Regions from separate parts of the Streptomyces solicathayae genome, predicted to be linked through region 4. Evidence: riboswitches for the same ligand, from Rfam matches in the RefSeq annotation. Region 4 holds a riboswitch; each other region holds the start of a gene.

What was found. Region 4 has a riboswitch for cyclic di-AMP ahead of R2D22_RS09665 (M23 family metallopeptidase). Riboswitches for the same ligand answer to the same signal wherever they lie in the genome.
Region 1: linked by a shared signal. The riboswitch ahead of R2D22_RS19630 (M23 family metallopeptidase) and the one ahead of R2D22_RS09665 (M23 family metallopeptidase) in region 4 are both predicted to bind cyclic di-AMP.
Region 2: linked by a shared signal. The riboswitch ahead of R2D22_RS06080 (LysM peptidoglycan-binding domain-containing M23 family metallopeptidase) and the one ahead of R2D22_RS09665 (M23 family metallopeptidase) in region 4 are both predicted to bind cyclic di-AMP.
Region 3: linked by a shared signal. The riboswitch ahead of R2D22_RS22330 (transglycosylase family protein) and the one ahead of R2D22_RS09665 (M23 family metallopeptidase) in region 4 are both predicted to bind cyclic di-AMP.

The regions. Positions count from the first base shown of each region.
Region 1 is NZ_CP137573.1:4,248,049-4,255,294, reverse strand. Features, by position in the region: gene R2D22_RS19635 (PrsW family intramembrane metalloprotease) at 1-1,189, shown strand, start outside; gene R2D22_RS19630 (M23 family metallopeptidase) at 1,286-2,338, opposite strand; cyclic di-AMP (ydaO/yuaA leader) riboswitch at 2,350-2,483, opposite strand; gene R2D22_RS19625 (PP2C family protein-serine/threonine phosphatase) at 2,718-3,896, opposite strand; gene R2D22_RS19620 (MFS transporter) at 4,048-5,331, opposite strand; gene R2D22_RS19615 (PLP-dependent cysteine synthase family protein) at 5,331-6,380, opposite strand; gene R2D22_RS19610 (hypothetical protein) at 6,442-6,825, opposite strand; tRNA gene R2D22_RS19605 (tRNA-Met) at 6,982-7,055, opposite strand; gene R2D22_RS19600 (rhodanese-like domain-containing protein) at 7,141-7,246, opposite strand, start outside.
Region 2 is NZ_CP137573.1:1,308,388-1,315,633, forward strand. Features, by position in the region: gene R2D22_RS06060 (STM4013/SEN3800 family hydrolase) at 1-515, shown strand, start outside; gene R2D22_RS06065 (STM4012 family radical SAM protein) at 512-1,846, shown strand; gene R2D22_RS06070 (STM4011 family radical SAM protein) at 1,888-2,754, shown strand; gene R2D22_RS06075 (SGNH/GDSL hydrolase family protein) at 2,741-3,535, opposite strand; gene R2D22_RS06080 (LysM peptidoglycan-binding domain-containing M23 family metallopeptidase) at 3,709-4,635, opposite strand; cyclic di-AMP (ydaO/yuaA leader) riboswitch at 4,638-4,795, opposite strand; gene R2D22_RS06085 (tyrosine-protein phosphatase) at 5,180-5,992, shown strand; gene R2D22_RS06090 (DUF6126 family protein) at 6,023-6,178, opposite strand; gene R2D22_RS06095 (helix-turn-helix domain-containing protein) at 6,209-6,844, opposite strand; gene R2D22_RS06100 (aspartate aminotransferase family protein) at 6,951-7,246, opposite strand, start outside.
Region 3 is NZ_CP137573.1:4,807,560-4,814,805, reverse strand. Features, by position in the region: gene eno (phosphopyruvate hydratase) at 1-788, opposite strand, end outside; gene R2D22_RS22330 (transglycosylase family protein) at 1,075-1,767, opposite strand; cyclic di-AMP (ydaO/yuaA leader) riboswitch at 1,771-1,947, opposite strand; gene R2D22_RS22325 (transglycosylase family protein) at 2,223-3,113, opposite strand; gene R2D22_RS22320 (cytochrome P450 family protein) at 3,293-4,534, opposite strand; gene R2D22_RS22315 (globin domain-containing protein) at 4,634-5,845, shown strand; gene R2D22_RS22310 (nucleoside triphosphate pyrophosphohydrolase) at 5,842-6,813, opposite strand; gene R2D22_RS22305 (SurA N-terminal domain-containing protein) at 6,832-7,246, opposite strand, start outside.
Region 4 is NZ_CP137573.1:2,139,001-2,146,246, reverse strand. Features, by position in the region: gene R2D22_RS09670 (M16 family metallopeptidase) at 1-1,319, shown strand, start outside; cyclic di-AMP (ydaO/yuaA leader) riboswitch at 1,520-1,682, shown strand; gene R2D22_RS09665 (M23 family metallopeptidase) at 1,696-2,466, shown strand; gene R2D22_RS09660 (GntR family transcriptional regulator) at 2,666-3,349, shown strand; gene R2D22_RS09655 (HPr family phosphocarrier protein) at 3,592-3,873, opposite strand; gene R2D22_RS09650 (bifunctional acetate--CoA ligase family protein/GNAT family N-acetyltransferase) at 4,049-7,246, shown strand, end outside.

The DNA.
Region 1 (7,246 bases), 2.1 Mb from region 4:
GCTGCGCGCCGCCGCGGTCTTCGCGGTGCTCGCGCTCTGCGGCCTGGTGATCCTCGCGCTGGTCCGCGAGGAGACCGGCACCGAGGGCCTCCTCGTCGGTCTCGGCCTGGCCGTCCTGCCCGTACCGCTGCTGATGACCGTGTTCCGCTGGCTCGACCGGGTCGAGCCGGGCCCGTGGAAGAACCTGCTCTTCGCGTTCGCCTGGGGCGCCTGCGCCGCCGCCCTCGTCGCGATCCTGGCGAACTCCTTCGCGGTCCGCTGGATCGCCTCGGCCACCGCCGACGCCTCCGACGCGGACACCCTCGGCGCCACCGTCGTCGCCCCGGTCGTCGAGGAGAGCGCCAAGGCCGCCGCCGTGCTGCTCCTCTTCCTCTTCCGCCGCCGGAACTTCACCGGCCTGGTCGACGGCGTGGTCGTCGCCGGCTTCACCGCGACCGGCTTCGCGTTCACCGAGAACATCCTCTATCTCGGCAGCGCCTTCGGCGAGGACCAGGAGTTCGGGGCCACCGGCATCGGCTCCGCGACCGTCGGGACCTTCTTCGTACGGATCGTGATGTCGCCGTTCGCGCACCCGCTGTTCACCGTGCTCACCGGCATCGGCTTCGGGCTCGCCGCGTCCGCCGCCCGCGGCCGGCGCGCCCGCCGCGTGCTGCCTCCGCTCGGCGGGCTGCTCCTGGCGATGGGGCTGCACGCGGTGTGGAACGGCTCGTCCGTCCTCGGCCCGTGGGGCTTCTACGCCGTGTACGGGGCGTTCATGGTGCCCGCCTTCGCCCTGCTGACCTGGCTCGCGGTGTGGAGCCGGCAGCGCGAGCTGCGGACGATATCCGGACGGCTCCCGGCGTACGCGGCGGCCGGGTGGCTCGCCCCCGCCGAACCGCTCGCGCTCTCCTCGATGCGGGCCCGCGCGATGGCCCGCGCCTTCGCCTCGCGGACGTACGGCCCCGACGCGGCGCGGGCGGTCGGCGAGTACGAGGCGTTCGCGACGACCCTGGCGTTCCTGCGCGACCGGGCCCACCGCGGGGCGGCGGACCCGGACTTCCCGGCGCGCGAGCAGGAACTGCTGCACCACCTGTGGCAGCGCAAGGCGGTCGCCTCGCCGGCGCTCACGTACGCGGCACGGGCGACTGGCCGCGCCTGGACCCCGCCGCCTCACCGGGACTACGCGACGCCGAACCCGTACCGGGGCTGAGTGCCCACCCACCTGAGACACGGAAGACGCAGAAGACGCCGACCGGTTGTCCGGTCGGCGTCCTGCGTCAAGCGTCGGATCGAGGGGCCTCGTCCGTCAGACCGACAGGCCCTTGTCCCGCAGCCAGGCCGCCGGGTCGATACCCGAGCCGCCCGGGGTGTGGACCTCGAGGTGCAGGTGCGGGCCGGTGACATTGCCGGTCGCGCCGACGCGGCCGATGGTGTCGCCGGTGCCCACGGACTGGCCGACGCCGACGGTCATCGACGACAGGTGGCAGTACCAGACCTCGGTGCCGTCCGCGAGCTCCAGGACGATCCGGTAGCCGTACGAGCCGGACCAGCCGGCCGACTTCACGGTGGCGCCGTGCACGGCCTTGACCGGCGTGCCCGTGGGCGCCGCGAAGTCGAGGCCGGTGTGGTAGCCGGAGGACCACATCGAGCCGGCCTCGCCGTACGTCGAGGTGATCGAGTACGAGGACGTGGGCAGCGCGTAGGCCGCGGCGAGCGCCGCCTTGCGGGCCGCCTCGGCCTTGGCCGCGGCCTCCGCCTCGGCCTTCGCCTTCGCCTCGGCGGCGGCCTTCGCGGCGGCCGTCTGCTGGGCCTTCGCCTCCGCGGCGGCCTTCTCCGCGGCGGCCTTCTCGGCCGCGGCCTTGGCCTCGGCGTCGGCGGAGGCCTGCTGCTGCTCGGCCTGCTGGAGGATTCGGGCGCGCAGGGCCTCGCCCGCGCCGCCCGCCTCTGCGGAGGCCTGCTCCCCGTCGGCGGCGGGCAGGGCCAGGGAGGCGTTGAGCGGTTCGAGGTTGCTGCGGTCGCCGGTCTCGTCGTCGCCGGAGATCAGGCCGCCGACGCCGGGAAGGTCCTTGGCCTCGGGGAGATCCACCCCGGGCACGTCCATGTCCGGCAGCGAGATGGCGACCGGGGGCTTGTCCTGCGCGGTGGCGATGCCACCCGCGCCGACGGCCGCGATGACGCCGACGCCGAGGACGGTGGAACTACGGGCGATGCTGCGCTGCTTGACGACGCGGTGCCGGCCGCGGACCGGACGGAGCGACTCCTCGCTGGGGTTCCACTCCTCCGCATACTCGCCTCCCCCAGTCATCGGGGCGCCATAGGCGTCGAAGTGGGTCTCGGGAGCAGCAGGGTTGGACGCCACGGAGGCGCACTCCTTTCCTTCCTTCTCGCCTACCGGGTTAGCTGACGGGTTCGGAGCAGGAAGGTCTCCTACGGGTCAGGTTCGACCCGATTCACCCCAAGTGGTGGTTCCCCGGTTCCCTTTCGGGATTCGGCGCACGCGCGCGGTGCCGTCTCTGACGACGGCTGGGCGACCGCGCTGCGTTATCGAACGTTAATAGACACCGGGGTCCGATTCCAAGCTGTTCCTGTTGATCGTTAACGCCATTGGCCTGGACTTAACCAGCCACAACGGGGTGGAAACGGGCGAGTTGACCGCGCCTCACAGGGTGCGGCCGGGACCTTCTGCTCTTGACGGTGCGTCAGCCGTTATCTCTCCGAGATCCCGCAACTACCCATCGTCACGGCACCACCGGGATCGTCCGGCGCCGCTCCGGCTGGCCCGCCGCCGGCCGGCTCACCGCCAGCAGCGCCATGTCGTCCGTCGATCCGCCCCCGGTGTGCCGCCGGACGTCGTCGACCAGTGCGTCCAGGAGTTCGTCAGGCCCCGGGAAGAGCCGCCCGGCCAGCCGCTCCGCCGGATCGTAGAACTCGCCGTCCGCGCCGCGCGCCTCGGACAGCCCGTCCGTGTAGAACAGCAGCGTCGCTCCGGGCGGGCAGGGCCGTTCGTCGACATGGTCCGGCCAGGCGGCGAGGTCGCCCATGCCGAGCGGCAGCGCGGCCCGGGTCGGGACCAGCCGCTCCATTCCCCCGTCCGTGTGCAGCAGCAAGGGCTCGGGGTGCCCTCGGTTGACGATCCGTACCCGGTCGACGCCGCGCGGGATCTCCGCGAGCACGGCCGTCGTGAAGCCCTCGACGACGTCCAGGCCGCCGCCGCGCCGGGTCCCCTCCCGGGCCAGCGCCCGTTCCAGCCGCTGCGCCACGCCGTCCAGGCCGGCCTCCTGCTCGGCCGCCTCCCGGAAGGCACCGATGATCACCGCCACCGCCTCGACCGCGTCGAGCCCCTTGCCGCGTACGTCGCCGACGACCAGCCGCACCCCGTGCGGGGTGTCCTGGACGGCGAACAGGTCACCACCGATGAACGCGTCCGCCTGCGCCGCCTCGTACCGCGCCGCGATGTGCAGCCCGCCGATCCGCTCGGCGGGCGTGGGCAGCACGGCGCGCTGCGCGGTCTCGGCGATGACCCGCGCGGACGCCAGCTGTCTGCTGCCGCGCCGCACCACCCGGTTGCTCAGCAGCGCGAGCGCCGAGACCGTCAGGACGGTGAGGGTCTCGATGATGGCGGGCACGTCGGTGGCCGTGTCGTTGTACGTGTGCAGGGCGACGCTCATCACGACGGCGACGACGGCCGTCAGCAGCGTCGTGCGGAACGAGAAGAACGGGGCGGCGATCAGCGGGGCGGCGGAGTAGAACGGGGCGGCCGTGTACTCCGGCGGGGTGGACAGGTCGAAGGCGGCGCCGCCGACGATGAGGAGCGCGGGCAGCGCGCGCACGAACCGCCGCGCTCCCGGAGGCTTCGGGTCGTCCGCCGCCGCGTCCCTCCCCGGGCCCGGCCCGTCGTCCGCATCTCGTCGCCCCACCTGTGGTCTCCCTGCCGGTCCGCCTGGGGTGCGGACGGTACTCCGCCCCACTCAGGCTGGCCGGAGCCGCGCCCTGCGGCGACCCGCCGTCGGCCGTCCGGGGGAAGCGAAGCCCCCGGACGACCGCATGCACCGCTGAACGACCGCACCCTCAGCCGGTCGCGGCCACCGCCGCCCCCTTCGGCTCCGGCGGCGCCGCCAGGTGCCCGCCGCGCGACAGCAACGCCACCGCACCCGCGCAGCCCGCGCCGACCGCGCACATCACCAGCCACGGCAGCGGCGAGCCGACCCCGGTCGCGTCGAGCAGGACGCCCGTGCCCAGGTTCCCCAGGGTGATCCCGATGCCGCAGACCGTGTTGTAGAGGCCGTAGTGCGTGGCCACCCACCGGTTCCGGGCGAGCGCGACGACGGTGTCCATCTCGTACGGGTAGAGCACCGCGTTCGCCACCGCCAGGACCGCCGCGCACAGCAGCGGCCCCGCCGGGCCCGGAAGCGCCGCGGGCAGCAGGAACGCCGTGCCCATCAGCGCCAGGCCGAGGACCAGGCAGCGGGTCCGGGTGAGCCACCGCCTGCACCAGTCGGTGATCCGCAGCTGGAAGCCGAGGGTGACGAGCGCCGAGACCACGAACAGGGCGGTCGTCGCCGTCGTGCCGTCCGCCGCCAGCGGCAGTGCCAGGTAGATCTGGAACGACAACACGTACGAGCCGGTCATCGCCAGCGAGAACAGCCAGAAGGAACGGTTCGCGAGGACCGCCCGCAGCTGCCCCCGGCCACCGCCCCGCTCGGCCACCGACGCCTTCGACGGCAACGCCTCCGACGCCTCTGACGCCTCCGATTCCGCCGCCTCCTGCCCGGCCGTCTTCGCCCGGCCCGGCAGGTGCCGCAGCTGCACCACCGTCAGCAGCGCGAACAGCAGCGCCGCCACCGTGCAGGTCAGCCGGAACGACACCCCGGTCAGCGCCACCCCGACCAGCGGCCCGAACAGAATGCCCGCCTGGTAGTACGTGTTGAACAGCGCGAACGCCTCCACCCGCCGCTCCCCGGCTTCCGCCGCGACGTAGGCCCGCACGGCCGGGTTGAACAGCGCGCCCGCGAGCCCGGTCGCCGCCGAGGCGGCGATCAGCAGCGGCAGCGACTGGGCGAAGGCGAGCGCGCCGAAGCCGACGGTGCGCAGCGCGCAGCCCGCGACGATCAACGGCTTGAAGCCGAACCGGTCGGCGAGCGCCCCGCCGACCAGGAACATGCCCTGCTGGGAGAGGTTGCGGACGCCGAGGACGAGCCCGACCGCCCAGGCCGCCATGCCGATCCCGTCCGCGAGGTACGCGGCGAGGTACGGCATCAGCATGTAGAAGCCGAGGTTGATGGTCAGCTGGTTGAGGAAGAGCAGCCGGACGGCCGGGTCGAAGCTGCGGCTCTGCCGCCAGATACGGCGCATCAGCGCGGCCCCTTCCGGTCCAGGGCGCGCCGCGTCCAGCCGGTGACCGCGCCGCCGGTCGCGTCGTACGCGACGGGCTCCTCGCGCACCGGGCCGTCGAGCAGCCCGTGCGCGGCGCAGTACTCGTCGCTGAAGACGGTGTCGAAGTAGCGCTGCGGCCCGTCCGGGAAGACCGCCGCGATCCGGGTGCCGCGCGGCCGGCTGCGGGCCAGCCAGCCCGCGACCAGCGCGACCGCGCCGACGCTCCAGCCGCCGGTGGCGAACTGACGGGCGGCCAGCGCCCGGGCGGCCCGGACCGCCTCGGCCGGCGCGACCCAGTGGATCTCGTCGAAGGCGTCGTGGTCCACGTTGCCGGGGCGGATGGACGAGCCGAGGCCACGCATCAGCCGCTCCCCCGCCGGGAGTCCGAAGACGGTGGAGTTGATGGAGTCCACACCGACGAGTTCGAGCGCGGGACTGCTGGTGGCGCGCAGCGCGCGGGAGATGCCGGCCGAGTGGCCGCCGGTGCCGACGGCGCAGACCAGCACGTCGATCCGGTCGAGCTGCTCCGAGAGCTCGGCGGCGAGACCCGTGTACGCCCGCTGGTTGTCGGGGTTCTGGTACTGGTTCGGCCACCACGCCCCGTCGAGCGCGAGCAGCAGCTCGGCGACCCGGTCCATCCGGGCCTGCTGCCATCCGCCCTGAGGGCTCGGCTCGTCGACGACATGGACCTGGGCGCCGTGCGCCACGAGCATCCGTTCGACGATCGGCTCCAGGCCGGGGTCGGTGACGACATGGACGGGGTGGCCGTGCAGCACGCCGGCGAGAGCGAGGCCCAGGCCGAGGGTGCCGGAGGTCGACTCGACGATCGGGGCGCCGGGCCGCAGATCGCCGCGGCGGCGGGCCTGTTCGACCATGTGGAGGGCGGCACGGTCCTTGATGCCGCCGAAGTTGAAGCCTTCGAGCTTGGCCCAGTAGCCGGTGCCGGGGCCCTCGTCCACCCAGAGGGTGGGGGTGTTCCCGACGGTCTGCTCGGCGATCCGCTCGGCGGCGGACAGCAACTTGCTCATGACGTACACATCCTGGGAGTGGGTGCGGAAAGGCGCCGGGTCGTGTGGTGCGTGACCCGGCTCAGTTCCGGTCGACTCCGAGGGCGATGAGCAGCCGCCCCGGCTCGGGTCCGGGCCCGGCCCGGCCGCGGACGCACCGCAGGTGCGGGGCGGCGGGCGGGACGATCCGGTGCGCGAGGGGGACGGCGCCGGCCGCGTCAGGGGCGGCGGGCTGTGGGGCGGCCTGCGCGGGCAGGTGCGCGTCGAAGGTCCACCGCTCGTCGGGACGGTCGCAGCCGTGCGGGAGGCCCGGCGCGGAGACGGTGGGGGTTCCGGTGGCGGGGAGCGTGTGCCCGTGCGAACCGTGACAGACGCTCACGAGCAGCGCTGCGAGCGCGAACAGGAGGAGGACCGCGGGGAGCCGCCGTCGTACCTGCCGCAGCTCGGGCGCGCTGTGGTCACTCATGGCGCACGTGACATTACGGGTGGCCAGGGTGCAGCTGCAAAGAGGCAGGCACGGTTTTGGCCGGTCTTTATGTCGTACGACTCGGGACATGCACGAGGGCCCGGATCCATTCAATGGATCCGGGCCCTCGTCACGCTTTGCCAATTAAGGCAGTAGTAGCGGGGACAGGATTTGAACCTGCGACCTCTGGGTTATGAGCCCAGCGAGCTACCGAGCTGCTCCACCCCGCGTCGGTGAACCCAACAGTACGTCATGCGGAGCAGCATCGGAAATCAATAAGGCGCACAGCGACGTGACCCTGGTCTCACGACCCTGTCAGCAGCCGCAGTCCTCGGCGTCGACGGGCGCGGTCAGCGGGTCGGCGTCGTGCTTCGCCGGACCCTCCCAGGTCTCGTACGCGAAGCCCTCGCGCGCCCAGTAC
Region 2 (7,246 bases), 830 kb from region 4:
TGGTCTCCGGGCTCGCGCGGCAGAGCTACCGCACGGTGTGCGTCGGCGGGGTGGGCTTCTTCAACCGGCAGGGGCCGCTCGGCTCGGTGCTGCCCGGCCTGTTCCAGGAGAGCCACTGGGAGCCTGAGTTCGGCGTCGCCTCCCCGACCTCCTTCGAGGCGCAGGTCGCCCGGGCCGAGGAGGTCGTGTCCGCGCTGCCCGCCGACGAGAGGCTCTTCCTGTTCGTCAACGTGGCCGCGCTGCACCAGCCGAACTGGTTCCATCTGCCCGGCGCGACGCGCGAGGCAGGGGACTCCCGAGCCACCCACGCGGCGGCGCTGGAGTACGTGGACCGGCACGTCGGCCGGCTTTTCGCTGCGATGAGCAGCCGTCGCCGCTGCTTCGCGATCGTCTGTTCCGACCACGGCACGGCGTACGGGGAGGACGGCTTCACCGGCCACCGCATCGGCCACGAGTCCGTGTGGACCGTCCCGTACGCGCAGTTCTTCCTGGACGGGCCGGAGGCGACCGCGTGAACGCGCATCAGCCGCCCCGCCCGTACACGAGCTACGTCTACGCCTACCCGCACAAGACCGCGTACCGTCCGCTCCCGGACCGGCCCGCACTCACCGGTCTCTGGGCGGGCGAGCCGAAGGACGCGCTCTCGCTCTATCTGCACATCCCGTTCTGCGAGGTGCGCTGCGGCTTCTGCAATCTGTTCACCCGGATCGGCGCCCCGGACGAGCTGACCACCCGCTATCTCGACGCGCTCGACCGGCAGGCGACGGCGGTCCGGGACGCGCTCGGCGACGCGTCGCCGGTCCGGTTCGCGACGGCCGCCTTCGGCGGCGGCACGCCGACCTACCTCACGGCCGGCGAGCTGGAGCGGCTCTGCGACATCGCCGAGCGGCGGATGGGCGCGGACCTGCGCGCCGTCCCGCTGTCCGTCGAGTCGTCCCCCGCGACGGCGACCGCGGACCGGCTCGCGGTGCTCGCGGACCGCGGCGCGACCCGGCTGAGCCTGGGCGTGCAGAGCTTCGTCGAGGCCGAGGCGCGGGCGGCGGTCCGTCCGCAGCGCCGCGCCGACGTGGAGGCGGCACTCGGCCGCATCCGGGACAGCGGCGTCCCGGTCCTCAACATCGATCTGATCTACGGCATCGACGGGCAGACCGAGTCGACCTGGCGGCACTCGCTCGACGCGGCGCTCGCCTGGCGGCCCGAGGAGCTGTATCTCTACCCGCTCTACATACGCCCGCTGACCGGCCTCGGCCGGCTCGGTCCCGCCGCCGACCGGGCCTGGGACGAGCAGCGGCTGCGGCTGTACCGGTACGGCCGGGACCATCTCCTCGGACACGGCTACGAGCAGGTGTCGATGCGGATGTTCCGGCGCGCGGACGCCCCGCCGCAGGGTCCGGACGATCACGCCTGCCAGACGGACGGGATGATCGGACTCGGCTGCGGCGCCCGTTCGTACACGTCCTCGCTGCACTACTCCTTCGACTACGCGGTCGACATGCGGGAGATCCGCGCGATCATCGACGCGTACACGGCGACGGCCGACTTCTCCCGCGCCGAGGTGGGCCGCCGGGTCGACTCCGGCGAGGCCCGGCGCCGCCATCTGCTGCAGTCGCTGCTCCAGGCGGAGGGGATGCCGCTCGACGGGTACGCGGAGCGGTTCGGCTCCTCGCCCTTCGCGGACTTCCCGGCGGAGCTGGCCCGGTTCGAGGCGCTGGGCTGGCTGGACGCGGACGCGCCGGCGGGCCTGCTGCGGCTGTCGGACGAGGGGCTCGCGCATTCGGACGGGCTCGGGCCCGAGCTGTTCTCGTCCGGGGTACGGGCGGCCATGGCCGCGTACGAGGCGAAGTAGAGGCGCGGCATGGACCTGACGATCCCGTACGAAGGCCCGGCATGGACCTGACGATCCTGTACCGGGGCCCGCTGGCGTCCTGCGACTACGACTGCCCGTACTGCCCGTTCGCGAAGCGCCGGGACAGCCGGGAGCAGCTGCGCGCCGACCGGGAGGCCCTGGAGCGGTTCGCCGCGTGGGCGACCGCGGCCGGGGAGGCGGGCGACCGGCTGAAGATCCTCTTCACTCCGTGGGGCGAGGGGCTGGTCCGTTCCTGGTACCGGCGCACCCTGGTGGAACTGTCGCGGCTGTCGCATGTCGAGCGGGTGGCGATCCAGACCAACCTGAGCTGCCGGACGGAGTGGACGGCGGAGGCGGACCCGGAGTCGCTGGCGCTGTGGTGCACGTACCACCCGGGCCAGACCCCGTACGACCGCTTCCTCGCCAAGTGCCGGGACCTGGCCGGCCGGGGCGTCCGGTTCAGCGTCGGCGTGGTCGGCCTGCCCGGGCATCTGGCGGACGCCCGCAGGCTGCGCGCCGACCTGCCGGAGCGGGTGTACCTGTGGGTGAACGCGGCGGACGGGCACACGTACACGGACGAGGAGGCCGGGGTCTGGACGGACCTCGACCCCCTCTTCCCGTACAGCCGGCATCCGCACCGGTCGGCCGGGCTGCCGTGCCGTACCGGCGCGTCGGTGGTCTCGGTGGACGGCGACGGCACGGTGCGGCGCTGCCACTTCGTGAAGGCCGAGCTGGGCAACCTCTACGACGGCTCGTTCCGCGCCGCGCTGCGGCCCCGGGCCTGCCCGCTCGCGGTGTGCGACTGCCACATCGGGTACGTCCACCTGGAGTCGCTGCCGCTGTACGACGTGTTCGCCGGCGGGGTCCTGGAACGGATCCCGGCCGGCTTTCCCGTCACAACGGCATGAGGTCGGGCCGCTTGGCGGCCACGTGGTCGCCGGAGCTCTCGCCGCGCAACCGGCGCCCGATCCAGGGCACGAGGTACTCGCGGGCCCAGTGGATGTCGTCGCGGCGGACCTCCAGGGTGCCGCGCGGCGGCAGCGGGGGCCACGGCTGGTCGGGGTCGGCGGGCACCGGCAGGCCGAGCACCTGGGCTGCGCGCAGCGCGACCCGGGTGTGCCCCTCCGGCGACAGGTGGAGCCGGTCGTCGTCCCAGGCACGCCGGTCCTGGACGGACTTGAGCGACCACAGGTCCAGGACGGGGCAGTCGTAGCGGTCCGCGACGGCGCGCACGTGCGCGGTGTACGTGGCGATCTTGCCGCGCAGGTGCTTGAGCACCGGCACGTCCCGGGTGTCGAAGCCGGTGGTCACCATGACCGTGCCGACCGACGAGGTCAGGTCGGCCACGGCGCGCTCGAACCGCTCGGCGACGTCGTCGGGGTCGGTCCCGGGCCGGATGATGTCGTTGCCGCCCGCGCAGAAGGTCACCAGGTCGGGGGCGAGCTCCTTGGCCCGCGGGACCTGTTCCTCGACGATCTGGTCGAGGAGCCTGCCGCGTACGGCGAGATTGGCGTACCGGAAATCGTCGTGCTCCGGCAGCTGGTCGGCGAGCAGGACCGCGAACCGGTCCGCCCAGCCGACGTAGTTCCCGCCCGGGCCGGGGTCTCCGACTCCCTCGGTGAAGCTGTCGCCGATCGCCGCGTACGACCCGAATGCGCCACTGTCTCTTGATCTCGAATCGTCTGCCACGGGAGCACATCCTTCACCCCGGGATGTGACCTACGCGACCGTAAGGAGGGGTTGACGGAGAGTGAGATACGCCACCGGTCAAGATTCACCCAACCCGGAATACGCCGGATACGCCGGAGGCCCGACACGTGGACACGTGCCGGGCCTCCGGGAGCCGCTCGCGCGGGCGTTCGTCAGATCGAGACGCCGTGGCTGCGCAGGTAGGCCAGCGGGTCGACGTCCGAGCCGTAGCTCGGGCCGGTGCGGATCTCGAAGTGCAGGTGCGGGCCGGTGACGTTGCCGGTCGAGCCGGAGAGGCCGATCTGCTGGCCGCCGGTGACGGTCTCGCCGGCCGAGACGGCCAACGAGGAGAGGTGGGCGTACTGGGAGTACGAGCCGTCGGCGTGCTGGATGACGATCTCGTTGCCGTAGGCACCGCCCCAGCCGGCCGAGACGACCGTGCCCGGACCGACGGCGCGGACCGACGTGCCGGTGGAGGCGATGAAGTCGGCACCGGTGTGGTAGCCGGAGGACCACATCGAACCGGCCATGCGGTACGGGGTGGAGACGCCGCCGGAGACCGGGGCGAACCAGCCGGAGGCGGCGGCCGGGGCGGCCGCGCGCTCACTGCTGCGGGAAGCACGGGTCTCGGTGGCCTTGGCGGCGGCCTTCGGGGCCGGCTTCGGGGCGGCCTTGCGCTCGGTCTGCGCGGCCGGCTTCGCCGTCGACTTGGCGCCGAGGGTGAGCTTCATGCCGGGCCGGATCAGCGACGGGTTGTCGCCGATGACCTGGCGGTTGTCCTTGTAGAGCTTCTGCCAGCCGCCGGCCAGGTGGTGCTCCTGGGCGATCTTGGACAGGTAGTCGCCGCGGACGACCTTGTAGACCTTGGCCTTGGTCTTCGCCTTGGCCTTGGCGGCCTGCGGAGCGGCGGCCGGCTTCGCGGCGGCCACGGCGGCGACGGCCTGCTGGGAGGTCACGCTCGGGGCGGCCTGCTCGGCGGCGTGGGCGCCGGTCGCGCCGAAGAGCGGCAGGGCGACGACGGCGCCACCGGCGCCGGCGGCGACGAGTCCGCGCGTGATCGGATTGACCTTGGGACGGCGGTGCTTACCCTTCGCGGGCATGGCGAATTCCTCTCCGTCGCCTGCGAGGTGAGCTGTCGGGTTCGGACTGGAGATGTCCGGTCGCGTGTCGTACGCGACTTCACCCCAAGCCGTCCTGTGCGTGAGGACCGGCGTCTTACCTGGGTCCCCCGCTCCTGCCACACGTGGGTGGGTGCGGAAATCCGGACGGTGGCAGGATTCGGCGGTCCGACCGGAGTGAGCGTGACGCTAGACGAGCCGGGTCGGCACGAACAAGCCGCCATTTCCTTTTCCCATTCACGGCGGCGGAATTCATACGGAATTCCGGTCACCCTCCGTGGATGACGGATCTTCGCCTTCCTTTCCGCGCAGGGTATTTGGAGAAGACGATCAGGCACGGACCGTCACGCTTATGACGCTCCTCACGCCTCTGATCCCATGTCACCTTCAATCGGGGCGCGCTATACCCAAAACCTCTAATTCGGACAGATTGCACATTCCCGTCCGAGGGGGTGCGCGCGAGGGAGTCCGTCTGGATGATTGCCCCAGGAACCGATTTCTCGTCGCCACACACTCAGGAGCATCCGTGACGCAGCAGACGCCGCAGGTCCCCTCGACCGAGCCCGAACTGACGGGGGTCCGCAACTTCCGGGACGTGGGCGGACTGCCGACCGTGGACGGCAGGGCCGTGACCCCGGGCCGGCTCTTCCGCAGCGGGCACCTCGCACACGCCACCGCGGAGGACGCGGCCTTCCTGTCGACCCTCGGACTGCACACGATCTTCGACTTCCGCAACGAGGCCGACCGGAAGTTCGAGGGCCTGGACGTCGAGCTGCCCGGCACGCGGAACGTGCACATCCCCCTGAACGACCCGGCGGACGGCAAGGAGTTCTGGAAGCTGGTGCGGTCGGGCGATCTCTCGACGCTGCGGGAGATGCTCGGGAACGGCAAGGCGGCCGACCGTATGTCCGATTCGTACCGGAAGATGATTGTGCAGCGGACGGCCGAGCACAGCCGGATCCTGCACGCCATGGCCGAGGACAGCGTCCCGGCGCTGATGCACTGCGCCGCCGGCAAGGACCGGGCCGGCCTGTCGATCGCCGTGTCGCTGCTGGCGGTCGGCGTGGAGCGGGAGGCCATCGAGGCCGACTACGTGAAGTCGAACGAGCCGCACCGCCGCTACAAGGTGCAGCGCAGCTCCACCGCCCCGGACGGGCTGGCGCCCGAGGTCATGGAGCTGCTGAGCCCGCTGTTCGACGCGCGGGTGGAGTACCTGCGGGCCGCGTTCGAGACGATGGAGGCCACGTACGGCTCGGTCGAGGGCTATCTCACCGAGGGCCTCAAGCTCTCCGCCGAGACGCGCGAGCTGCTGCGCGCCCGGCTGGTCACCGAGGCGTAGCGGAGCACGCCGGCCGCGGCCCCTCGCGGGTCAGGGGTTCCCCGCGCCGACCGCGAAGAGCAGGTAGAGGAAGCCGGCGAAGAGGTGGCCGGCCACCAGGTAGGCGAAGAGCCGGAGCACGAGCCCCTTGGGGAACTTGCCGCCCCCGCGCTCCTGGCCGGTGATCGCCGTGGACTTTTCGGACATGTCAAGGCCCTCCCATGGGCTCAGCTGGGCTCAGCGCCGGTGCGGAGTCGCGTCGCCGAGGCACAGCTCGGCGGCGGGGCTCTGCAGCAGCGTGTGGACGAACAGCAGATCGGCGCCGTCGCGGGTGGCCGCGCCGATCCGGTGCGGGGTGAGCGAGTCGAAGTGCGCGCTGTCCCCCGGGTCGAGCACGTGCACGGCGTCGCCGAGCGCGAGCCGCACCCGGCCGTGCAGCACGTGGAGCCATTCCTCGCCGGGATGGACCCGCACGATGTCGGCCCGGGTGGCGTAGGGGACGTGGACCCGGAGCGCTTGGAGCGCCCGGCCCGCACCGCCGGCCTGGTGGTACACCCAGCCGTCCGCCTCGACCGGCTCGGACCGGCCCGCCCGGACCACGGGGTCGTGTTCCGGGGGGACCTCGCCCAGGAGCGCGGAGACCGTCGTACCGTAGATACGGGCCAGGGCCAGCAGCATCGGCAGCGAGGGCTGCCGGCGGCCCGTCTCCAGGCGGGACAGGTGCGCCGGCGAGAGGCCGGCCCGCTGGGCGGCGGCCTCCAGGGTCAGCCCGCGGCGGCGGCGCAGGCCGCGCAGCTGCGGGGCGACGTCCGGCAGGACGTCCGGGGCGGCGTCCGGGGACGGGTCCCCGGGGAGGTCCGAGAGGTGCTCCATGCCTCCATTCCGCCAGGATCTTTCCTCTGAGGCAACTTTCTTGCCCGAGAGGCAAAAACCCGCGACCGGCGCCGGAGAGGCCGTCCCCCAGCGCTGTGCCCGTCCCTCAGCGCTGCGCCACGGCCTGCTTGACCAGTGTCTTCCCGAAGTCCCACATGAGCCCGCCGCCGCCGTGCGCGTCGTCCATCACCGCCGTGAACGCCTCGACGAACCGGTCCACGTCCGCCTCGTCGATCACCAGCGGCGGGATCAGCTTGATCACCTCCAGGTGATCCCCCGACACCTGGGTGAGGATCCGGTGCCGCTGGAGCAGCGGCACCACGACCATCTGCGCGAAGAGCCCTTTCCGGGCCGCCTGGAGCATGGTCCAGCGGCTGCGCAGCCCCAGCGAGGAGGGCCGTC
Region 3 (7,246 bases), 2.7 Mb from region 4:
CGGGACTTGCCCTCGAACTCGTAGGCGCCGTCCTTGTAGAACTCGGACGCGGCGCAGTCGAGCGCCAGCGCGATGTCCTTGCCCGGGACGTAGCCGGCCTGCTTGATGGCCTCGAGGATGAGGTCGAGCGCCTCGCGGTTGGAGCCGAGGTTCGGGGCGAAGCCGCCCTCGTCGCCGAGACCGGTGGACAGGCCCTTGGTCTTCAGGACGGACTTGAGGGTGTGGTAGACCTCGGTGCCCCAGCGCAGCGCCTCGGAGAAGGACTCCGCGCCGATCGGCGCGATCATGAACTCCTGGATGTCCACGTTGGAGTCGGCGTGCGAGCCGCCGTTCAGGATGTTCATCATCGGAACGGGCAGCAGGTGCGCGTTCGGGCCGCCCAGGTAGCGGAAGAGCGGGAGGTCGGACGCCTCGGAGGCGGCGTGCGCGACGGCGAGGGAGACGCCGAGGATGGCGTTGGCGCCGAGCGAGGACTTGTCCGGCGTGGCGTCCAGGTCGAACATCGCCTGGTCGATCAGGCGCTGCTCGGTGGCGTCGTAGCCGACGAGCTCCGGGCCGATCTGCTCGATGACGGCGAGGACGGCCTTCTCGACACCCTTGCCGAGGTAGCGGTTCTGGTCACCGTCGCGAAGCTCCAGGGCCTCGAACGCACCGGTGGAGGCGCCGGACGGAACGGCAGCACGGCCGGTGCTGCCGTCGTCGAGGCCGACCTCGACCTCGACCGTGGGGTTGCCTCGGGAGTCCAGGATTTCCCGGGCTACGACGACGTCGATGGACGGCACGAGCATCTCCTTCTGGGATGTGACGCGAGAAAAGTGCAGAGGTCTGCTTGGCCTTGCGACAAGAGCCTAACCGGCTCGGGGTGCCCGGCCAGTCGGGTGCCCGCCCGCTGGGACGAAAAAGGACCCAAGCGCGGGCATCCCGGGGCGAACGGTCTCGTTCTACCTGCGGGTAACCGGACATGGAGAACCCCGGCCCGGCGTGTACGGGGGAGAAACACGCCGGACCGGGGTGATCACCGCGGGAGTGTCGTGCGACGCGGGTGGGCCGCCGGACCCACCCGGGTCGCTCGGCTCACTTCAGGTGGAGCTGCTGACCCGGGTAGATCAGGTCCGCGTCCTGGACGATGTCCTTGTTCAGCTTGAAGAGCTTCTCCCAGCCGCCCTTGACGTCGTGCGCGGCGGCGATCTTGCTCAGCGTGTCACCGGCGACGACCTTGTACTCGCCGTCACCCTTCTTGACCTTCTTGCCGGTCGGGGTGGTGACGGTCTTCTTCGCGTCGCCGTTCTTCGCGGCGGGCTTCGGCGCGGTGCGCTGCTCGCTGCGGGTGGTGGGCTGCTCGGCCTTCCGCTCCGGCTGGGGCTGCGCCTGCTCGGCGGTGCCGCCGGTGTACGCGGCGCCGGACAGGCCCACGCCGCAGCTCGGCCACGCGCCCTTGCCCTGGCCCGCCAGGACCTTCTCGGCGATCTGGATCTGCTGCGACTTGGAGGCCTGGTCGGCGGTGGCCGCGTAGGCGGTGCCGCCGTAGGCGGCCCAGGTGGAGGCCGAGAACTGCAGGCCGCCGTAGTAACCGTTGCCGGTGTTGATGGACCAGTCGCCGCCGGACTCGCACTGCGCGACGGCGTCCCACTCGGAGGCGGTGGCGGCCGAGGCGGTGCCCGCGGTCAGCAGCGGGGCGGCGACGGCGACACCGGCGACGCCGGCGAGTGCGACGACGCGGGTGGCCTTGGAGGCACGACGGTGTTTGCCCTTGCCGGAAAGCAGCATGGAAGTTCTCCTCACCGACGCCTGCGAGGTGAGCTGTCGGGTTCGGGCCGGAAGAGTTGCCCGGCCGCGTGTCCTTGCACGCGGCTTCACCCCAAGCCGGTCGATCGGCCGTCACTGTCTCGACGGCCGGGACCGGCACTTACCTGGGTCCCCCGCTCCTGCCTACGGCGCTTGACGCGACGACTGTTCCCATCGGCCGACGGCAGGATTCGGCGTTACCGGTCGACGGGGCCCGCGGTGGCGAGCGGTCACGACCGTAGACACAGACCCCGGCCAAGTTCAAAGACCCCATTCGGGAAAAATCGCCCCTACCGGCCCAGTTGTGAGGGTCGTTTGCGCAGGTGAGAGGTGACGGAAGCAAAGTTTGCGGACAAGACACGCCAGTTGAGGCGAAGAGACCCATGTCTCATTTGCTCAGAACCGGACATACAGCCGCGAACCACCCCCGTACGCGACTACTGCCGGTCGGTCAGATCGAGGCTCTGACCGGGGCGGATGAGGTCCGGATCGGCCCCCACGGTCTCGCGGTTGGCCTTGTAGAGCGCCTTCCACCCTCCGTGGAGTTCGTGCTCGGCGGCGATCTCGGAGAGGTTGTCGCCGGGAAGCACGGTGTATTCGTCCGAGGTGTTCGGGTTCTCACCCTTCACACCCTTGGCGGCATCCGTCTGGTTACCGGCGATTTCGTCGACAGCGGGATCGCCGGCGTCACGCGCCGGGTCGCCACTCGGCGCGGCATGACGTCCCGATTCGGGCGTGGTGTCCGAATTGACGGGATCCTCGGTGGCCGCCTCGCCGCGGTGCTTGCCGGTGCCGGGGGTCTCGGTGCCGGGCGAGGTGCCGGCGTCCGGGGAGGCGGAGGCCGACGGCGAGGAGGGCGAGCCGCTCACGTCGGGCTCGGCGGACTTCTCGGGCTTTCCGGGCGTGTCGGACTCGGCGGGGTCGGTGGACCCCTCCCCCGCGGCATCCGGATTTGCGGATGCGTCGGGCGCCTCCGGCAGGACCCCGCCGGTCGGGTTCGCGGGCGGCTTCAGGGTGCCGTCGTCCTTCAGGCCGACGATCCCGGCGCAGGTGGCCCAGGTCTTCGCGCCCTGCGAGGCGAGCGCCTTCTCCGCGACGGCGATCTGCTGAGCGCGGCTGGCGAGGTCCGGGCGGGCCGCGTACTCGGCGCCACCGAAGGTGTCCCAGGTCTCCTGGGTGAACTGCAGGCCGCCGTACAGCCCGTTGCCGAAGTCGGCGCTCCACAGCCCGCCGGACTCGCACTCGGCGACCCGGTTCCACGTCGCCGCGTCGGCGGCCGAGGCGGAGCCCGCGCCGAGCAGCGGCAGGGCGAGGGCGGACCCGGTCACGCCTGCCGCTACGACGAGGGCGGGGGCCTGACGGGGGCGACGGTGTCGTCCGTTCCCGGAGCGCATGCGGAGTGCCTTTCGCGTGACTGCTGAGGTGTCGGTGAACGTAGCGGCATTCGAACGTAAGTCACAAGTCGATGCAGCGCGGATCACGCGAAGATCACAGTCTTGACGCTCCGTCAGTTGTGCGGGGTGGTGAACTCCACCGGAAGCGTGCGTAGACCACGCATAATCAGCCCGCCGCGCCATCGCAGTTCGGCCGGATCGGCCCCAAGTCGCAAGTCCGGCAAGCGAGTCAGGAGCGTGGCGAGCGCCGTCTGGCCCTCCAGCCGGGCGAGCGGGGCGCCCAGGCAGTAGTGGATGCCGTGCCCGTAGCCGAGGTGCTGGTTGTCACGCCTCGACAGATCGAGCGTGTCCGGCTCGGCGAACCGCTCCGGGTCCCGGTCGGCGGCGGCGAGCACCACCAGGACGGGGTCGCCGGCCCGGATCTCCTGCCCGCCGAGGGTCAGCGACTCGGTGGCGAACCGCCAGGTCGCCAGCTCCACCGGCCCGTCGTACCGCAGCAGCTCCTCCACCCCGGTCTCCAGGAGGCCGGTCTCGCCGGCCGCCAGGGAGGCCTGGAGGCGCTCGCGCTGCTCGGGGTTGCGCAGCAGCGCGTACACCCCGTTGCCGATCAGGTTCACGGTCGTCTCGAAGCCGGCGAACAGGAGGATGAAGGCCATCGCGGCGGCCTCGTTCTCCGTGAGGTGCTCGCCGTGGTCGGACGCCCGGATGAGCCCGGAGATGAGGTCGTCGCCCGGGTCGAGGCGCTTGCGGTGGATCAGCTCCGCGAGGTAGCCGCGCATCTTCTTCACCGACCGGGCCACCCCACCGCGCGGCCCGCCGCCGTGCCGGATCATCATCCCGGCCCAGTCCCGGAAGTCGTCCTGGTCCTCGCGCGGGACGCCGAGCAGGTCACAGATCGCGTAGATGGGGAGCGGGAAGGCGAACTCGTGGATGAGGTCCGCCTCGCCCCTGCCCTCGAACCCGTCGATGAGCCGGTCCGTCAGCTCCTGCACCCGGGGCGCGAACTCCGCGACCGTGCGCGGCGTGAACGCCTTGGAGACGAGCCGGCGCAGCCGGGTGTGGTCCGGCGGGTCGATGTTGAGCAGATGCGTCATCAGCTCGGCCTTGCGCTCGCCCGGGATGCCGGTCTTGCCCTTGGCGTGCGCGGGCTCGTCGTGGTGGGCCGGGTTCTTCGACAGGCGCTGGTCGGCGAGCGCCTGCCGGGCGTCCCCGTACCGCGTCACCAGCCAGGCCTCCACCCCACTGGGCAACGTCGCCCGGTGCACCGGCGCGTGCTCGCGCAGCCAGGCGTAGGCAGGGTACGGATCGGTGGCGAACTCCCAGGTGAAGAGTTCGGGGGCGGGGCTCTCACTCACCCTCCGACGTTACCCGGACTCCGGCCCGGACCGAGCCGTGGGGACACACCGTGAAGGTCGTGCGGATCTGGTGAAGACTCGTGGCCTAGATTCGTCGTCGTGGATCCTCAGCTGCTCCGAAGCACGTTCGCCGTCGTCGAGAGACGGGCCGAACAAGCCGTCACCTTCTTCTACTCGCACCTGTTCTGGCACAACCCCGGCGTGCGCGACCTGTTCCCCGAGGACCTCCGCCCGCAGCGCGACCGGCTCTTCGCCGCGCTCACCCACGTCGTCACCCGTCTCGACGACCCCGGCCTCGCGGACTACCTCGGCCGGCTCGGCCGCGACCACCGCAAGTTCCTCGCCGCGCCCGCGCTGTACCCGGCCGTCGGCGCCAGTCTGCTCACGGCGTTCGCCAGGACCGCCGGGACCGCGTGGACGCCGGCCGCCGAGAAGGCCTGGACGGAGGCGTACACCCTGGTCGCCGACCTCATGATGCGCGGCGCGCAGGAGGCCGAGCAGGCCGGCGAGCCCGCCTGGTGGGACGCGGACGTGGTGCGGCACCTGCGGTACGGCGACGACCTCGCGGTGCTCACGCTGCGGCCCCGGCAGCCGTACATGTACTCCGCCGGGCAGTACGCGAGCGTCAGTTCGCTGCGGGTGCCGCGGATCTGGCGCACGTACTCGCTCGCCAACGCGCCCCGCCCGGACGGCACCGTCGACCTGCATGTCAGCCGAATACGCGGCGGGCGGATGAGCACGGCGCTGGTGGACGAGGTCCGGCCCGGCGAGACACTGCGCCTCAGCGCGGCGGGCGGGGCGACGGTGCACCGCACACCGGCGGGCGCCCCACGCACGTACATCGCCGCCGGGACGGGCTGGGCGCCGGTCAGGGCGCTGCTCGAGGAACTGGCGGTCGACCCCGGGGAGACGGAGGCGCGGCTGTTCCTGGTGGCGCGGGCCCGGGAGTACCTGTACGGCCAGGCGGAGCTCGACGCCTTCGCGCAGCGGATACCCGGGCTGGGCGTCACGTGCATCGCGTCGGCGCCGCGGCATCCGCGGGACCAGGCGACGGAGCGCCTCCTCCAGGCGCTGCCGGCGAGCCTGCACTGGGCGGACCACGACGTCTACCTGGCGGGACCGCCGGGCTTCCTCACGGAGACCGTCCCGGTCCTGGAGGCGCTGGGGACGGCACCCGCGCGGATCTTCCACGACCGGCTGCCGGCGATCGGCCGCTCCCACACCCGCCCGCAGGGCGCGGCGGAGTGGCTGCTGAGCCCGCCGGAGCTCCAGTGGCACGACCCCGAGGCGCGGGCGCCGGGGGAACCCTAGGCGTCCGTGCCCTCCGCCGCGCGGATCGCGTCCCGGTACGCCCGGCCCGCCGCGCGCAGCGCGGCCTCCGGGTCGACGCCCGCCGCCTCGGCGCGGACCGCGAGGGCGAGCAGTTCGTAGCCGATGCCCTCGCCGGACGGCGGCTCCACCTCGAGGCCCGCCGTGCGGACGCGGCCCGCCAGCTTCGCGGCGAGCGCGAGACCGGGCTGACCGAGGGGGACGCCGTCCGTCACGGACTCGCGCTGCTTCTCGATCGCCTTCGTGCGCAGCCAGTGCTCCTTGACGTCCTCCGGGGTCTCCGCGTGCGCGTCGCCGAAGACATGGGGGTGGCGGTGGATGAGCTTCTCCACGATGGTGCCGGCCACGTCGTCGATGGAGAACGCCTCGTCCGCGTCCTCGTACTCCTCCGCGATCCGCGCGTGGAAGACGACCTGGAGCAGCACGTCGCCGAGCTCCTCGCGCAGCTCGTCCCGGTCGCCGTCCTCGATCGCCTCGACGAGTTCGTACGCCTCCTCGATGCCGTACTTCGCGAGGCCCTTGTGGGTCTGCCGCGAGGACCACGGGCACTCGCGGCGGATCCGGTCCATCACCTGGACGAGGTCGAGCAGCCGCGCGCCGGGCAGGTCGTACGAGCCGGGCAGCAGCTCCAGGTCGGGCATGGCGACGCGGCCGGAGCCGGCCAGCCGGGCGAGTCCGTCCGTCAGGGTCGTGTCGCCCTCGCCGGAGGGCAGCACGACGACGGTCCGCCCCCCGGCGCACGCCTCGACGAGGTCCTGCGCCGACGGGCGGCCGTGCTCGACGGCCACGCCGGCCTCGCGCAGGTACGGCAGCTGCGGGTGGTGCTCGTCGGGGCACAGCACCCGGTCGGCGGCGTGCAGCGTCTGCCACGCGGGCCAGGACAGCAGTCCGGGGGCCACGCGGTGGCTGGCGGTGAGCAGGACGATACGGCCGGGGCTGTCAGCGTTCACCCCTCGAACCTACCCGGGTCAGGCGCCGCTCTCGATGGCCGGGGGCTGCTGCGTGAGCTGCTTGATCCACGGCGCGCTGTACGAGCCGAGCTGGATCTTGTCGTTGTCCCAGGCGCCGTAGCGCGGGTTCACGTCGATGGCGAGCTTCTTCGACGCCGCGGTGAACACCTCGGTCAGCTTCTTCTGGCCCTCGGGGGTGTTCGTCGCGCCGATCTTCTCGGCGACCTTGTTCATCAGGATCTGCCGGCGGACCGCGGCGTCGATCTGGTCCGGCGCGATGCCCTGCTGCTGGAGCAGCATCGCGGCGAGCTGCTCCTCGCCGCCGGTCTGCGCGGCGGCCTGGGCCCGGGTCCGCTGGATCTCGGCGCGGGTCGCGGTCACCCCGTGGTCCTTCGCCACCTGGTCCACGATCCGGTCGAAGATCATGCCGTTG
Region 4 (7,246 bases):
TCCCGGCCCCGGAGCGCGGCGCGCTCGACAACGGACTGACGGTGCTGCGCTGCCACCGCCCCGGCCAGCAGGTGGTGGCCGTCGAGATCGTCCTCGAAGCCCCGCTGGACGCCGAGCCGGACGGCCTGGACGGCGTCGCCACGATCATGGCGCGGGCGCTGTCCGAGGGCACCGACAAGCACTCCGCGGAGGAGTTCGCCGCCGAGCTGGAGCGCTGCGGCGCCACGCTCGACGCGCACGCCGACCACCCGGGCCTGCGGGTCTCCCTGGAGGTTCCGGTCTCCCGGCTGCCCAAGGCGCTCGGACTGCTCGCCGAGGCGCTGCGCGCGCCCGCGTTCGCCGACACCGAGATCGAGCGCCTGGTGCGGAACCGGCTCGACGAGATCCCGCACGAGACGGCCAACCCCGCCCGGCGCGCGGCCAAGCAGCTCTCCAGGGAGCTGTTCCCGGCCGGTTCGCGCATGTCGCGTCCGCGCCAGGGCACCGAGGAGACCGTCGGCGCGATCGACGCCGCCGCCGTGCGCGCCTTCTACGAGGCGCACGTCCGGCCCGCCACGGCGACCGCCGTGGTCGTCGGCGACCTCACCGACGTCGACCTGGACGCCGTCCTGGCCGACACCCTGGGCGACTGGACCGGCGACACGGTCGAGGCGCGTCCGATGCCGCCGATCACGGCGGACGACACCGGCCGGGTGATCATCGTCGACCGGCCCGGCGCGGTGCAGACCCAGCTGCTGATCGGCCGCATCGGCCCGGACCGGCACGAGCGCGTGTGGCCGGCCCAGGTGCTCGGCGCGTACTGCCTCGGCGGCACCCTCACCTCCCGGCTCGACCGCGTGCTGCGCGAGGAGAAGGGCTACACCTACGGCGTCCGCGCCTTCGGCCAGGTGCTCCGCTCCGACGGCCAGGGGCACGGCGCCTCGATGCTCGCCATCAGCGGTTCCGTCGACACCCCCAACACCGGCCCGGCACTTGACGACCTGTGGAAGGTGCTGCGCACCCTCGCGGCCGAGGGTCTGACGGACGCCGAGCGGGACGTGGCGGTGCAGAACCTGGTGGGCGTCGCGCCGCTCAAGTACGAGACCGCGGCGTCCGTCGCCGGCACGCTCGCCGACCAGGTCGAGCAGCGTCTTCCGGACGATTTCCAGGCGCAGTTGTACGCCCGGCTGGCCGAGACGGGCACGGTCGAGGCGACCGCCGCGGTCGTCAACGCCTTCCCGGTGGACCGGCTCGTGACCGTCCTCGTCGGCGACGCGGCCGAGATCGAGGAGCCGGTACGGGCGCTCGGCATCGGCGAAGTCACCGTCGTGACGGGCTGATTGAGCCGGTTCGCGGACCACGCGAGGACCCCGACGTCACGTTACGTCGGGGTCCTCCCCTTTGTCCGGTTCGATGTGGAACGTAATCATCTGCCCTGTGGGATGCGCTACAAACGGGCGTGTCTGTTTGGTGATTGAAAGATGGTCCGCTTAGCGTCGATCCGGCTGTTCGGCGTTGCACAAGCCGCATCCGCGGCAACGGACAGTCATCGCCGAGTCCCCGAAGGCGCGAGCCTGGGGAGCCGGGGACCCACGCAGTCCCTGGGGTGAATCGGACGCCTTCGCCTTCGGGTGGAGGGGCCCGTAGGAGACCTTCCTGCTCCGAACCCGTCAGCTAACCCGGTAGGCGAGAAGGAAGGAAAGGATCAGCCACTACATGGCGTTCACCCGTGCCACCGGGAAGCATCGTGGTCCGAGCCGTCTGGCGCGCCGCAGCGCGGGCATCGCCGGCGTCGCGACCCTCGCCACCACCGGCGTCATCGGAACCCTCGCCTCCCCGGCGCTCGCCGCCGACACGGACGTCCGCGCGCTCGAGGACACCGGCCTGACGCAGGCCATCGCCGTGGACTCGCTCGCGGACAGGATCGACGCCCAGGCCGCCGCCCAGGAGCGGGAGGCCTTCGAGGCCGCCGCCAAGGCGAAGGCCGAGGCCGAGGCGAAGCGCAAGGCCGAGGCCCGCGCCAAGAAGCTCCGCGAGGAGAAGGAGCGCGCCGCCCGCGAGGCCGAGCGCAAGCGCCTGAACTCCTTCCGGCTGCCCGTCGCCGGCTCGTACGTCACCACGGGCTACAAGGCCGGCGGCTCGCTCTGGTCCTCCGGTAGCCACTCGGGCATCGACTTCCACGCCGCCTCCGGCAGCACCGTCGTCTCCGTCGGCTCCGGCACCGTCGTCGAGGCCGGCTGGGGCGGCGCGTACGGCAACAACATCGTGATCCGGATGAACGACGGCACGTACACCCAGTACGGCCACCTCTCCTCGATCGGCGTCTCGGTCGGCCAGTCCGTCGTGCCCGGCCAGAAGATAGGAATCTCCGGCTCGACCGGTAACTCGACCGGACCGCACCTGCACTTCGAGGCCCGCACCAGCCCCGACTACGGCTCCGACATCAACCCGCTCGCGTACCTGCGCGCCCGCGGCGTGAACGTCTGATCCCAGGAGATCTCTCCTCTCCGGTCACGGAGAAAAGCCCCGGCTCGTACGGAGTCGGGGCTTTTTGGTGGCCAAAAGATATCCAGGGTTCACGGGGGCCCGTCGGAAATACCGCTCCGCTGCAATAGAGTCACCGAAGAGTCGGCGAACAGACGCCCGTCGGATGGGTTTCGCGCGGATCGAGGCGGAGGTCGGACACATGCGCATTCCCGCGCATTCGGTATGCACGGCGATCCGGGACGACATCGTCTCCGGGGTCTTCGAGCGCGGCAGCCGGCTGACCGAGGAGCAGCTCGCCCGTCGGTACGGGGTCTCCCGCGTCCCGGTCCGCGAGGCGCTGCGCACCCTGGAGTCCGAGGGCTTCGTGGTGACCCGGCGGCACGCCGGCGCGCATGTCGCGGAGCCCACCGAGCAGGAGGCGGCCGACCTGCTGGACGTCCGCGCGCTCCTGGAACCGCTGGGCGCCGCGCGCGCCGCCCAGCGCCGCACCGACGCGCACCTCAAAGTGCTGCGTGGCCTGGTCAGGCTGGGCCAGGAGCGGGCCAGGCGGGGCCAGGGCGAGGACCTGCGCTCGCTCGGCGGCTGGTTCCACGAGACGCTCGCGCAGGCCTCGGCCAGCCCCGCGCTCGCCGCACTGCTCACCCAGCTGCGGCACAAGATCGCCTGGATGTACGCGGTGGAATCCTCCGGCCGGCCGGTGGAGACGTGGGCCGAGCACGGCGCGATCGTGGACGCGGTGGCCCGCGGCGACGCGGAACGCGCCAGGGCGCTCACCGCGCTGCACGCGGAGCGCACCCTTCCGCTCCACCGGCTGCGGCATCCGGAGCGGACCCGTGTGAGGTCTTCGCAACATGCCGTAAACACCGCGGGCTCCGCGCATTAACAGGGGCACTGTATACAAAGAAGCATCATCGGGTGGGCCGGTATTTGGGCTGCCTGAATGCGGCTGCCCGAATGCGGCTGTCGGAATTGCGGCCGTCCGGAATTGCTCCTGGTGAATTCGTTGTGGACGGATGGGGCGTGCAGCGCAGTAGTCCGCACAGTCCGCGGAAAAGCGCGAGCCGCCTCGCCGGAATTCCGGTACGGGACGGCTCGCGATGCCGGGCGCGAAGGCCCGAGGGTGGGTCAGACGGTCTCGGGCAGCTCGTCGAGACCCTCGGCGACCAGCTTCGCCAGGCGGTCCAGGGCGGCCTCGGCGCCCTCGTCCTCCGAAGCGAGCACGATCTCCTCGCCGCCCTGGGCGCCCAGGCCCAGGACCGCGAGCATGGAGGCGGCGTTGACCGGGTTGCCGTCCGCCTTGGCGATCGTGACCGGGACGCCGGAGGCCGTGGCGGCACGGACGAAGATGGAGGCGGGGCGGGCGTGCAGGCCCTCGGCCCACCCGACGTTGACGCGGCGCTCGACCATGGTGTTGTCCTTCGGGTCTCAGGAGTTGTCTAGACCAGTCTCTCACGGGTCGCGCGGTGCCCGTGCCGACCCTCGTCCCGGTGTCGCCGGGCTCTGGCGATCCTCCTCACCTTGCACGGAGCCGACCGGGTGCGCGACCGGTGCCCGCGTCGTACCCCGGCCGTAGGCTGACGCCATGCAGACGCCGTCGGAACACGCGTACCCCGACCACTGGGAGGCCGACGTCGTGCTGCGCGACGGCGGCACCGCGCGGATCAGGCCCATCACCGTCGATGACGCCGACCGGCTGGTCAGCTTCTACGAGCAGGTGTCGGACGAGTCGAAGTACTACCGCTTCTTCGCGCCGTACCCGCGTCTCTCCGCCAAGGACGTCCACCGCTTCACCCATCACGACTACGTGGACCGGGTGGGGCTCGCGGCCACCGTCGGCGGGGAGTTCATCGCCACCGTCCGGTACGACCGCATCGACGAACGGGGCCGGCCGGCCGCGGCCCCCGCCGACGAGGCCGAGGTCGCGTTCCTCGTGCAGGACGCCCACCAGGGGCGCGGCGTCGCCTCCGCGCTGCTCGAGCACATCGCGGCGGTGGCGCGGGAGCGGGGCATCCGCCGGTTCGCCGCGGAGGTGCTGCCCGCGAACACCAAGATGATCAAGGTCTTCACGGACGCCGGCTACACGCAGAAGCGGAGCTTCGAGGACGGCTCGGTACGGCTCCACCTCGACCTGGAGCCCACCGACCGGGCCCTCGCCGTGCAGCGCGCCCGCGAGCAGCGCGCCGAGGCGCGGTCCGTGCAACGGCTGCTCGCGCCGGGCTCGGTCGCGGTGGTCGGCGTCGGCCGCGCGCCCGGCGGGGTCGGCCGCGCGGTGGTGCGGAACCTGCTCGAGGCGGACTTCGCCGGACGGGTGTACGCGGTCAACAAGGCGCTGGAGGAGGGCGGTGGGGCCGAGCTGGAGGGCGTGCCCGCGTTCCGGTCGGTCCGCGAGATCGGCGAACCGGTGGACCTCGCCGTCGTCGCCGTCCCCGCCGAGCGGGTGCCGGAGGTCGTCGCCGACTGCGGGGAGCACGGAGTGCAGGGCCTCGTCGTGCTCTCCGCGGGGTACGCGGAGAGCGGCGACGAGGCGGGCCGGCGGCGGCAGCGCGAGCTGGTCCGACAGGCCCGCTCGTACGGGATGCGGATCATCGGGCCGAACGCGTTCGGGATCATCAACACAGCGGCGGACGTCCGGCTCAACGCCTCGCTGGCGCCGCAGCCGCCGGCGGCGGGGCGGATCGGTCTCTTCACCCAGTCCGGCGCGATCGGCATCGCGCTCCTCGCCGGGCTGCACCGGCGCGGGGCCGGGCTCTCCTCGTTCATCTCGGCGGGCAACCGGGCGGACGTGTCCGGCAACGACTTCCTCCAGCACGGGTACGACGACCCGGCGACGGACGTCGTCCTGCTGTACCTGGAGTCGATGGGGAACCCACGGAAGTTCACCCGGCTCGCGCGGCGGACGGCGGCGGTCAAGCCGGTCGTGGTCGTCAAGGGCGCGCGGCACAGCGGCAGCGCGCCGCCCGGACACCGGGTGCCGGCGACGCGGATCCCGTACGCCACGGTCTCCGCGCTGCTGCGGCAGGCCGGTGTGATCCGCGTCGACACGGTCACCGAACTGGTCGACGCGGGGCTGCTGCTCGCCGGCCAGCCGCTCCCGGCGGGGCCGCGGGTGGCCATCCTCGGCAACTCGGAGTCCCTCGGCCTGCTCACGTACGACGCGTGCCTGACGGAGGGACTGCGTCCGCTCCGGCCGCTGGACCTCACGACGTCGGCGACTCCGGACGACTTCCGCGTCGCGCTGGCGAAGGCGCTCGCGGACCCGCTGTCCGACGCGGTCGTCGTCACGGCGATTCCGTGGGTCGGCGAGAACGGGGTCACCGAGTCCGGCGAGGGCGAGGTCCTGGCGGCCGCCCTCCGCACCGCCGTCGCCACCGCCCCGCCCCCGGCGAAGCCGGTCGTCGTCGTCCACGTCGAGATGGGTGCCCTCGCCGAGGCCCTCTCGGCCGCCGCAAGCACCGCGCCGCGCGCGGCGGGACGCGGTGGCGCGGACGCCCAGCCGCCCGCGGACGCCCAGTCGGGCCACGCCCCGGCGTCGGCGCCCGACACCGCAGGCAGCGCAGCGACCCCGCCGGCATCGGGCGGGGCCTCCGCCTCGGGTGCAGCTCCGAGGGCGGGCGACGGCTTTGCAGGTACGGGCGCGGGCGGCGCGTCGCCGACGGCGGGCGGGGCTTCCGCCTCCGGTCCGGCTTCGGGTACCGGAGACACCTCCGCCGGTACGGGCGCGGGCGGCGCGTCGACCCCGCCGGCGTCCGGCGGCGACTCCGCCTCCGGCGCGGCTTCCGCGTCGTCGCCCGGTGCCTCCGTCCCCGTCGGCGGCCCCACGCCGGGCCGGCCGCTGCCGCCTTCGCCGGGCATTCCTCCTCGCCCGACGTACGCACCCTCCGTCGGCGGCCCCGCCACACCCGCCGCCCCCGCCGCCACCCCCGCCCCCGGCAACATCCCCGCCTACCCCGCCGCCGAGCGGGCCGTGCGGGCGTTGGCCGAAGCGGTGCGGTACGGGCAGTGGCGGCGGCAGGCCGCGGAGCCGGGGCGGGTGCCCGAGTTCGAGGACATCGACGAGGCCGGCGCCGCCGCGCTCATCGAGCGGCTGCTCGGCGACGACCCGGGCGACAGCGGCGTGACGCTCGGCGTCGACGAGGCGAGCGAGCTGCTCGGCCGGTACGGAATCCCCGTACGGCCCACCCTGCCCGCGCCGACCCCCGACGCCGCCGTCGCCGCCGCGGCGCGGCTGGGCTACCCGGTCGCCCTCAAGACGACCGCCCCGCACCTGCGGCACCGCCCCGACCTCGGGGGCGTTCGGCTCGACCTGCCCGACGGGGAGCAGTTGCGCGCCGCGTACGCCGAGCTCACCGAGGTGCTCGGCAAGCCGGAGGAGCTGAAGCCCGTCGTGCAGGCGATGGTGCCCCGCGGCGTCGACACCGTCGTCCGCGCCGCCATCGACCCCGCCGTCGGCGCCGTCCTGTCCTTCGGACTCGCGGGCGCACCCTCCGAGCTGCTGGGCGACACCGCCCACCGCCTCGTCCCCGCCACCGACCGCGACGCCGCTGAGCTCGTCCGGTCCATCCGGACCGCCCCGCTCCTGTTCGGCTGGCGCGGCTCCGCCCCCGTCGACACCCCCGCTCTGGAGGAGCTGCTGCTGCGGCTGTCCCGGCTGGTCGACGACCACCCCGAGGTCGTCTCGGTCGCCCTCGAACCCGTCGTCGTCGCGCCCCGGGGCGTGTCCGTGCTCGGCGCCACCGTCCGGCTCGCCCCGCCCCCGGTCCGCTCCGACCTCGGCCCGCGC